3 regions of the Saccharopolyspora sp. NPDC050642 genome follow, and region 2 is predicted to be linked to each of the others. Evidence: riboswitches for the same ligand, from Rfam matches in the RefSeq annotation. Region 2 holds a riboswitch; each other region holds the start of a gene.

Region 1 (3,266 bases), on a different contig from region 2:
TATCTGGAAATTTCGAGTGATCGTTCACTCGAACGGCGGTTCCCGGAAAAGCAGAAGTCCGCAGCTCCGTTCGAAGCTGCGGACGTGAGTCGGCGGGCTGGGGCTCAGACCGGGCGGACCACCAGGCCGTTCGCCTCGGCGGTGAAGGTGACCGCCGCTTCTTCGAAGTCGGCGATCGGCAGCTCGTCGCGGACCAGCCGGTGCGGCGCGTCGAAGGCCTCCACCCGGATCTCGCCGGTGCTCAGCGTGCGCTCCGGGAAGTCCACGCCGCCGACCTTGACCTCCAGCTCGCTGCCCTGCACCGCGATGGTCAACCAACCGCCGGGCACCGTCAGCTGCTCGCCGTCGTAGGTCAGGGTGAGCCGGCTGGCGGCGGGGTCCTCGGAGCGGACGGCGACGTGCGAGATCGCGACGTCGCGGTGGCCCGAGTCGCCGGCCAGGGCGATCACGTCCCGCGTGACCTCCTCGGCCGGGCCGTCGCCCGGCTTCGGCGTGAGCACCGGGGCGCGCAGCTCGGCGGCCACCCGGTAGGGCTGCCACGACCCGGCGCCGATCAGGTTGACCACCGCGGTGACGTCGACGTCGGCCAGCAGCCGGGCGCTGCCCGGAGCCGGCGTCACTTCGACGGCGTCGACGTCGCGCCGGTTCAGCAGCTCGCGCAGCGCCTTCGCGCGCTGCCTGCTGTTGCGGTCGAATCCGCGGGTGATCGCCACCGTCCCCGAGCCGGCGGCCGCCACGGCGGCTTCGGTCAGGTCCGCCAGCGGGGCCCAGATCCGGGCGGGATCCTCCGGCCGGGGTTGCCGGCGGGAACGGGCGAAGCTCGGGGCATCGGTCGTGGTTTCCATCATCAACCACTTTAGTCCGCGATGAAGGGTCCCCTTGCCTACCGGTGGGTGCCTTCACGGTGTGAATTCGATCGCTGTGCCGATTCCGCCCGGGTCGCGTGGGCCGATCGGAGCAGGCGGACGGCTCGGCGATCGGAGTGGTCCGGCCGCCGAACGGTCTTGTCGCGCGGCGCACCTGGGGCAATGCTGGGGCGATCATCGAGGGGAGCGGGATGACCGAGGTGCACTTCCCCGAACTCGGGCGCAGGCAGGCCGGTCGCGATCCGGCGCGCGGCGTGCTGGTGTGCTGGCTGGTCGCGGACGGCAGCCGGGTGCGCGTGGGCGACCGGTTGGCGGAGATCCGGGTGGGCGGCGATCGCTGCGGTCGGACGGTCGGCTGGGTTTCCGCGCTGGCCACCGGCACGCTGTGGCACCAGGTGCGGCCCGGCGAGGTGCTCACCGCCGGCGTGGTGGTGGGCCTGATCGACTGAGAGCTGCCCGGGAGGCTGCGGCAGCGCGGGCTTTTGCGCTTTGAAGCGGCGAAGCCGCGTAGCCCACCCTCGCAACTCGCACCGCCGCGGGTTCTCAGACCGTGCCCGCCCTTCTGGGCTACTGGGCGAGGCCAGTCCCCGATGCCGCGTGGTCATTCGCAAGTCGGGGATCCCGGAGTCCAGGCGGCGTCTGTAACTCCCGCAGGGGGCCGCTACTTGCACCGCCACGCAGAACGAGTTCGGAAACAGCAAGGCGGGCGTGGTCGCGGGCCGGGCCCGGTTGTTAGGTTGGTGGCAGTGACGCGGGGTGCCCGGCTGCCGGGCTGAGAACAGACCCGTTGAACCTGACCTAGCTCGTACTAGCGGAGGGACGTCATGGTTCCCAATGTGCTGACCATCGCCGGCACCGACCCCAGCGGCGGAGCAGGCGTGCAGGCCGACCTGAAGACCTTCTCGGCGCACGGCGCCTACGGCATGTCCGTGATCACCGCGCTGGTCGCGCAGACGACCACCGGGGTTTCCGAGGTCCACGAGGTGCCGCCGGAGTTCATCACCGCGCAGCTGGTCACGTTGCTCGACGACGTGCGGGTGGACGCGGTCAAGATCGGCATGCTGGCCAACGCCGAGGTGATCCGCGCGGTGGTCGAGGTGCTCGACCGCTACGCGCCGCCGCACGTCGTGCTGGACCCGGTGATGGTCGCCAAGAGCGGGGACCGGCTGCTCGCCCCGGAAGCGGTCGGCGCGCTGCGCGAGGAACTGCTGCCGCGGGTGGACCTGATCACCCCGAACCTGCCGGAGGCCGCGGACCTGCTGGGCGAGCCGGAGCTCACCGACCCCGCCGACATGCCCGCGCAGGCCGAGCGGCTGGCCGGGCTGGGGGCGAAGCAGGTGCTGCTCAAGGGCGGCCACCTCGACGGCGGGACCAGCGTGGACCTGCTGTACGGCGACGGGATCGCCGAGTTCCTCTCCAGCGAGCGGGTCGCGACCACCAACGACCACGGCACCGGCTGCACGCTGTCGGCCGCGATCGCCGCGCTGCGGCCGCAGCGCGGCGACTGGCTCGAAGCGGTGCGCGAGGCCAAGGAGTACCTGACGGAGGCCCTGCGCGCCTCCGACCGGCTCGACGTGGGCCACGGCCACGGCCCGGTCCACCACTTCCACCACTGGTGGTGACCCGGCGACCCGCCCTGCCGCAATTTCAATGGAAATCGGACCTTCGATTTCCATTGAAATTGCGTGCGCCGTTCGCCGCGGTGCCGAGACACGATCACGAGAGGTTCTGATGAGCAAGTTGCCCGCTCCGCCCGCCGACGGTTTCTGCGCCAAGGCTTGGGCGCACACCGCCGATCTGCAGCAGGCGATCGTCGAGCACCCGTTCAACGCCGCGCTGACCGACGGCACCCTGGACCGCGACCGCTTCGCGTTCTACATCGTGCAGGACGCGCGCTACCTGGTCGGTTTCGCGCAGGCGCTGGCCGCCGCCGCGACGCGCGCCGACAACGCCGAGGACGCCGCGTTCCTCGCCGGCGCCTCGCAGGGCGCGCTGGTCGAGGAGCGCCGGTTGCACGCCGGGTACGTCGCCGAGTTCGGCCTGTCCGACGCCGAGATCGCCGGGATCGGCACGTCCCCGTCCTGCCTGGCCTACACCTCGTTCCTGCGCGCGAACGCGCTGACCGAGGCGTATCCGGTGCTGCTGGCGGCGATCCTGCCGTGCTTCTGGGTGTACCAGCACGTCGGCACCGCGATCCTGGAGGCCACCGGAGGCGCCGAGGGCCACCCGTACCGGGCGTGGATCCAGACCTACGCCGACGACGAGTTCGCCGCGGCCGTGCTGACCGCCCGCGACCTCACCGATCGGGTCGCCGAGGCCGCGGACGACGAGACCCGGCAGCGGATGCTCGAAGCGTTCACCCGGGCCACCGAGTACGAGTGGCTGTTCTGGAACAGCGCC
Region 2 (3,266 bases):
GGCGCGGTGGCGGGCAACGCGGCACAGGAGATCGCTTCGGGCTACGCGACCGAAGGCGCGGCGGTCGAGCTCGGCGCGGTGGTCGTCGACGGCTCGGTCGATGCCGCTGCCGCCGTGCGGATCCCGCTGGCGACGATGAACCGGCACGGCCTGGTGGCGGGCGCGACCGGCACGGGCAAGACGAAGACGCTGCAGCTGCTGGCCGAACAACTGTCCGACGCGGGCGTGCCGGTGCTGCTCGCCGACGTCAAGGGCGACCTCTCCGGCCTGTCCGCTCCCGGGGAGGGCGGGGGCAAGGTGGCGGCCCGCGCCGCCGAGGTCGGCGACGACTGGCGGCCCGCGGCGTTCCCCGTGCAGTTCCTGTCGCTGGGCACCGACGGCCGGGGCGTGCCGATCCGCGCGACCGTGACCGGCTTCGGGCCGCTGCTGCTGGCGAAGGTGCTCGGCCTGAACGCGACGCAGGAGTCGACGCTGGGCCTGATCTTCCACTGGGCAGACGAGCGCGGGCTGGCGCTGCTGGACATCAAGGACCTGCGCTCGGTGATCCAGTACCTGACCAGCGACGAGGGGAAGGCCGAGCTCAAGGGCATCGGCGGGGCCTCGGCCGCGAGCGCGGGCGTGATCCTGCGGGCGCTGTCCAATTTGGAGGCCCGGGGCGGGGACGAGTTCTTCGGCGAACCGGAGCTGGCGGTCGCCGACCTGCTCCGGCATGGGAAGTACGAGCAGACCGTAGATCGGGAATCCGCATACGAACTCCTGGCGAAGAAGATCGCCGCCGCGCCCGAGATGCTGGAAAAGCCTGAAGTGCCGGAAAAGTCGGAAGCGTCGGGGTTCCTGGAGAAGGCGATGGGCAATCCCGCGGTGCGGTCGTTCTTCCGCTCCGCGGCGAGCGCGCTGGGGCGGGAGATCACCCGCGGCTTGTTCGGCAACCGCCGCCGGTGACCCGGCTGGCATCGGTCACCTGATCGGGGTAGGGTGTCGCCGACTCAATCCACGCGGGAGCTCGGGCGTACCGGGCTGAGAGGGTGGCACCACCGCGCCGCCGACCGCAGAACCTGTCCGGATAATGCCGGCGTAGGGAGCTGTTGATGGCGCTTGACGTCGATCGTGCCGAAGTTCCGCACACCCTGGACGAACCGGCGCCGAAGACGCTCGGCGTGCTCGATCAGGGCGCGTTCTGGGGCAACCTCGGGGTGAGCCTGCTCGGCTTCAGCGGTGCGCTGGCCGTGCTCGCGCCGGCCGGTGTGCCGCAGCTGTCGTTCGCCGCCGCCGTCACCGCGTGCGTGGTGGGCACCGTGATCGGCAGCATCATGGTCGGCCTCGCGGCGGTTCCGGGAGCGCGCACCGGCGCCCCGGCGATGATGCTGCTGCGCGGCCTGTTCGGCACCAAGCTGTCGTACCTGCCGACGGTGCTGAACATCCTGCAGCTGATCGGCTGGGGAACCTTCGAACTCCTGGTGATCGCGCAGGGCGCGGAGGCGTTGTTCGGCGGCGGCCCGCACTGGTTGTACGTGCTGGTGGCCGGTGCGCTGACCACCGTGCTCACGCTGCGCCCGCTCGGCGCGCTGCGCCTGCTGCGCCGCTACGTCAGCATCGCGGTGGCGATCGCCATGGTGTACTTCTTCGTCCAGCTGCTGCGGCAGCCGCTGCCGGACATGAACACCGGTTCCTGGCAGGGCTTCTGGCCCGGCGCGGACGCTGCGCTGGCGGTCGCGGTGTCCTGGATCCCGGTCGCCTCGGACTACTCGCGGCACTCGAAGTCGGTGTCCGGCGCGTTCACCGCCGCGACGGTGGGCTACTCGGTCACCCAGATCGCCTGCTACCTGCTGGGGCTGATCGGGCTGGCGATGGTGGCCGGCGACGCGGACAAGGTGTTCGACCCGATGCTGGCCGTGCCGCTCGGGGTGATCTTCTTCGGCATCCTGGTGCTGCGCGAGGTCGACCAGTCCTTCGCCAACACCTACTCGACCGCGGTCTCCATCCAGAACCTGCGGCCCAGCGCCGACCGCCGGGTGCTGTGCGTGATCATCGGGGCGTTGATCACGCTGCTCGCGCTGACCCTGGACATCGCCGAGTTCTCGAACTTCCTGCTGCTGATCGGCTCGGTGTTCGTGCCGATGTTCGGCGTGCTGGCGGTGGACTACTTCCTGCACGGCCGCCGCCGCAGCTACGACCTGTCCGCGCAGGCCCCGTCCCGCTGGGGCATGCTGCTGGCCTGGTTCCTGGGCTTCGCGGCGTTCCAGCTGATCAACCCGGGCGAACTCGGCTGGTGGAGCCGGCTGTGGACCGGTCTGCGGGACGCGCTCGGCTTCACCGTCCCGGCGTGGATGAGCGCCGCGCTCACGTCGTTCGTCGTGGCCGCCCTGGCGGCCGCGATCATCGGCGCCTTCCGCCGCCGCGGCGCGGAGAGCTGAGACGCGCGCTAATCCCGCGCACGCATCGCGAGCAGCTTGATCGCGTTCTCCGCACCGGAGCCGTCCGCGGTCGTGACCACGACCACGGACTGCTCCGGCGAGCGGGCCGGCACGAGGATCTGCTGCGCGACCGCGAGCGGGCCCACCAGCGGATGGCGCAGCTCGTACTCGTCCGCTTCGCAGGGTTTGACCCGGTGATCGCTCCACAGCGCCGCGAATTCCGGGCTCTTCATGGACAGTTCGCCGACGAGCGAGGCCAGCAGGGCGTCTTCGGGATGCCGCCCCGCGACCTGCCGGAGGTTGCCGACCACGGCGCGCGCCTTGCGCTGCCAGTCCGCGTAGAGGTCGCGGGTGTGCGGGTCGAGGAACAGCATCCGGGCCATGTTCGGCCGGTCCGCCGGGCGTTCCGGAGCGGTTCGGTCGAGGTGCCCGGCCAGCAGTGCGTGGCCCAGCGCGTTCCAGGCCAGCACGTCGGTCCGCCTGCCGAGGACCAGCGCGGGCACGGCCTCGAACGATCGCATCAGGTCGCGGGTCAAGGGGTCGAGCCGTTCCAGCGGCGGGCGGCGCTGTGGTCGGGGACGTCGCGAGGCGAGCTGGTGGAGGTGTTCGCGCTCGTGCTCGTCGAGCCGCAGGGCTCCGGCGAGGGCGTCCAGGATCGCGTCGGAGGCGTTGACCGACTGGCCCTGCTCTAGACGCGTGTAATAGGACACACTCACCCCGGCCAGCTGCGCCAGTTCTTCCCGCCGCAACCCCGCCACGCGTCGCCGCTCGTGGAACTCGGGCAGGCCGACGTCGTCGGGGCGCAGGCGCGCACGCCGTGCCCGGAGGAACTCGCCCAGCAAGCCAGGAACA
Region 3 (3,266 bases), on a different contig from region 2:
TTCGGTGCAGGCCAAGAACCAGACCGTGCAGTACCCGCAGGGCACGGTGACCGGCCTGACCCGCACCAACGTCTGCGCCGAGCCCGGCGACTCGGGCGGCTCCTGGCTGTCCGGTAGCCAGGCCCAGGGCGTGACCTCCGGCGGTTCGGGCAACTGCAGCTCCGGCGGCACGACCTACTTCCAGCCGGTGAACGAGATCCTGCAGGCCTACGGCTTGACCCTGCTCACCCAGTAAGCGCCACCAGACCGGCCCCCGGCACCCGGCCGGGGGCTGCGTCGCGTCCGGGGCGAAATCGCTCCGCCGCCGAGAGTTACGGCAGGCGGACGCGGAGCTCGCGGGCCGCGGCGCGCGGGTCCTCGGCCTCCGTGATCGCGCGGACCACGACGACCCGCTCCGCGCCGGCCTTGAGGGCCTGGTCCAGGTTGTCCGGGCCGATGCCGCCGATCGCGAACCACGGCCGGCCGTGGCCGCGGTGCTCCGCGGCGTGCTCCACCAGCTCCAGCCCGGCCGCCGAGCGGCCCGGCTTGGTCGGCGTCGTCCACACCGGGCCGGTGCAGAAGTAGTCCACGCCGGGCTCGGTCGCGGCGGCGTCCGCCTGCACCACGTCGTGCGTCGACCGGCCGATCGCGACGTGCTCGCCGACGATGCGCCGGGCGATCTCCACCGGCAGGTCGTCCTGCCCGAGGTGCAGGATGTCGGCCTCGGCGGCCATCGCGACATCGGCGCGGTCGTTGACCGCGAGCAGCGCGCCGTGCCGCAGGCACGCCTCGGCCAGCACCTCCAGCGCCGCCAGCTCGTGGCGGGCCTCCAGCGGGGCGCCGTTCGGGTTCTTGTCCCGCAGCTGGATGATGTCGACCCCGCCGGCCAAGGCGGCGTCCGCGAACTCCGCGAGATCACCGCGCTCGGCGCGCGCGTCGGTGCACAGGTACAGCCGCGCCTCGTCGAGGCGAGCGCGGATGCCGAAGCCGTCCAATCCAGGCATGCCCCACAGGGTAGCCTCCCGCGACGCGGCCGCCGGACCGCGCGAACGCGAGCACCGGCGCGCGTTCCCACTCGGCGCCCGAAATTTGTGAAAGTTGCTCGACCGCCTGTCTTTGAAGCGGCGCCAGCCGCTTAGCCCACCCTCGCAACTCGCACCGCCGCGGGTTCTCGGGCGTCGTCTGGCGAGGACAGCCCCGACGCGTCGTATTGGGCATACGTGTGTCGGGGCTCCCACAGTCCAGGCGGCGTCCGAGGTTCCGCTACCTGCACCGCTACGCAAAGTGAGTTCAAGACAGGTAACGACGTGGCGATCCTCGGCGGGTACGGTGGTTGGCGGTGAGCACGGGAGCCCGGGTGCCGGGCTGAGAGGGGGCGTTGGCCCCGACCGTCGAACCTGATCCGGGTCATGCCGGCGCAGGGAGCGTGGAGTGTCTGAAGAACGGAACAAACGCGTCGTCGTCGTAGGCGGCGGCGTGATCGGCATGTCCGTGGCGTGGCGCGCAGCCGCTGCCGGGCATCATGTGCAACTCGTCGACGCCGAACCGGCGTCCGGGGCGTCGAACGTGGCCGGCGGGATGCTGGCGCCGCTCGCCGAGGCGTGGCCCGGCGAAGAGGAACTGCTGGAACTGGGCGCGGCGTCGCTGCGGCTCTGGCCGGAGTTCGCCGACGAACTCGCCCGGGCCTCGGGCCTGCCTTCGGGGCTGCGCTGCGAGGGAACCCTGGTCGTCGGCGTCGACAGCGCGGACCGCGCGGAGCTCGACAACCTGGCCGAGTACCTCGCCAGGCTCGGCCGCGCCGTCACCCGCCTGACCGGCCGGGAGGTGCGGCGGCTCGAACCGTCGCTGGGCCCGGCGGTGCGCGGCGGGCTCGAAGTGCCGGGCGATCTCGCGGTCGACAACCGCCTCGCGCTGGCCGCGTTGCGCGCGGCCGCGACCGCGGCGGGCGTCGAGTTCGTCGCGACGAACGCGAAGCACGTCCGGCCCGGCGCGGTGGAGCTCGAAGATTCCACTGTGGACTGCGATGTCGCGGTGATCTCGGCGGGCGTGCATTCGGGCGCGCTGCATCCCGCGCTGCGGGACCGGATTCGGCCGGTGAAGGGCGAAATCCTCCGCCTGCGCGCGCGGAGCACGGCGCTGCCGCCACCGAGCCGGACGATCCGCGGCCCGGTGCGCGGGCGGCAGACCTACCTCGTGCCGCGCGACGACGGCGGCCTGGTGCTCGGTGCCACCCAGTACGAGGTGGGGTTCGACACCGAGGTCACCGTGGGCGGGGTGCGGGACCTGATCGCCGACGCCGAGCGGCTGATGCCGGGCATCGCCGAATACCGGCTGGTCGAGGCCGCGGCCGGGCTGCGCCCGAGCACCGACGACAACCTGCCGGTGCTCGGCTGGCTGGAACCCGGCGTCCTGGCGGCCACCGGGCACCACCGCGGCGGCTTCCTGCTCGCCCCGGTGACGGTCGAGGCGGCGCTCGCGCTGCTGCGCGACGAGGAACCCGCTGTCGAGATCAAGGCCGCCGATCCGAGCCGATGGGGAGGACACCAGTGCACGTCGTGATCAACGGGGAGACCCGGCAGGTCGCCGCCGACGCAACGCTCGCGGCGGTGCTGCGGGAGTTCGGGGTGCCCGAGCGGGGCGTGGCCGTGGCGCTGGACGGCGCCGTGGTGCCGCGCGCCCTGTGGCCGGGCACCGCGCTGCGCCCCGATGCCGCGATCGAGGTCCTCACCGCAGTGCAGGGCGGCTGACGCCCCTCCGGCCCGAACCCCTTGCGGGGCAACAGAAGCACACCGGATCCCGCGCTACCCGGATTCGGTGGACCCGTTGTTAGGAGAGTCATGGACGACCCGTTGGTGATCGCCGGCCGCGAGTTCGGTTCGCGGCTGATCACCGGGACCGGAGGGGCGACGAACCTCGCGGTCCTGGAGCGCGCGCTGATCGCGTCCGGAACCGAGCTGACGACCGTGGCGATGCGCCGCGCCGACGCCGGCGGCGGCACCGGGGTGCTCGACCTGCTGCGCAAGCTCGGCATCGAAGCGCTGCCGAACACGGCGGGCTGCCGGACCGCGGCGGAGGCCGTGCTGACCGCGCAGCTGGCGCGGGAGGCGCTGGAGACGAACTGGGTCAAGCTGGAGGTCGTCGCCGACGAGGACACCCTGCTGCCCGACCCGGTGGAGCTGCTCGACGCCGCGGAACAACTGGTCGACCAGGGCTTCGTGGTGCTGGCCTACACCAACGACGACCCGGTGCTGGCGCTGAAGCTGGAGGAGACCGGCTGCGCCGCGGTG

The links. Region 2 has a riboswitch for thiamine pyrophosphate ahead of AB0H93_RS13190 (cytosine permease). Riboswitches for the same ligand answer to the same signal wherever they lie in the genome.
Region 1: linked by a shared signal. The riboswitch ahead of thiD (bifunctional hydroxymethylpyrimidine kinase/phosphomethylpyrimidine kinase) and the one ahead of AB0H93_RS13190 (cytosine permease) in region 2 are both predicted to bind thiamine pyrophosphate.
Region 3: linked by a shared signal. The riboswitch ahead of thiO (glycine oxidase ThiO) and the one ahead of AB0H93_RS13190 (cytosine permease) in region 2 are both predicted to bind thiamine pyrophosphate.

What each region holds. Positions count from the first base shown of each region.
Region 1 covers NZ_JBFAIN010000021.1:19,181-22,446, forward strand. The annotation lists gene AB0H93_RS27505 (hypothetical protein) at 105-845, opposite strand; gene AB0H93_RS27510 (hypothetical protein) at 944-1,315, shown strand; TPP riboswitch at 1,609-1,703, shown strand; gene thiD (bifunctional hydroxymethylpyrimidine kinase/phosphomethylpyrimidine kinase) at 1,691-2,488, shown strand; gene tenA (thiaminase II) at 2,598-3,266, shown strand, end outside.
Region 2 covers NZ_JBFAIN010000006.1:264,397-267,662, reverse strand. The annotation lists gene AB0H93_RS13195 (helicase HerA-like domain-containing protein) at 7-942, shown strand; TPP riboswitch at 986-1,098, shown strand; gene AB0H93_RS13190 (cytosine permease) at 1,089-2,414, shown strand; gene AB0H93_RS13185 (helix-turn-helix transcriptional regulator) at 2,423-3,266, opposite strand, start outside.
Region 3 covers NZ_JBFAIN010000002.1:11,507-14,772, reverse strand. The annotation lists gene AB0H93_RS03775 (S1 family peptidase) at 1-235, shown strand, start outside; gene thiE (thiamine phosphate synthase) at 312-983, opposite strand; TPP riboswitch at 1,315-1,420, shown strand; partial or broken gene thiO (glycine oxidase ThiO) at 1,408-2,538, shown strand; gene thiS (sulfur carrier protein ThiS) at 2,526-2,726, shown strand; gene AB0H93_RS03755 (thiazole synthase) at 2,817-3,266, shown strand, end outside.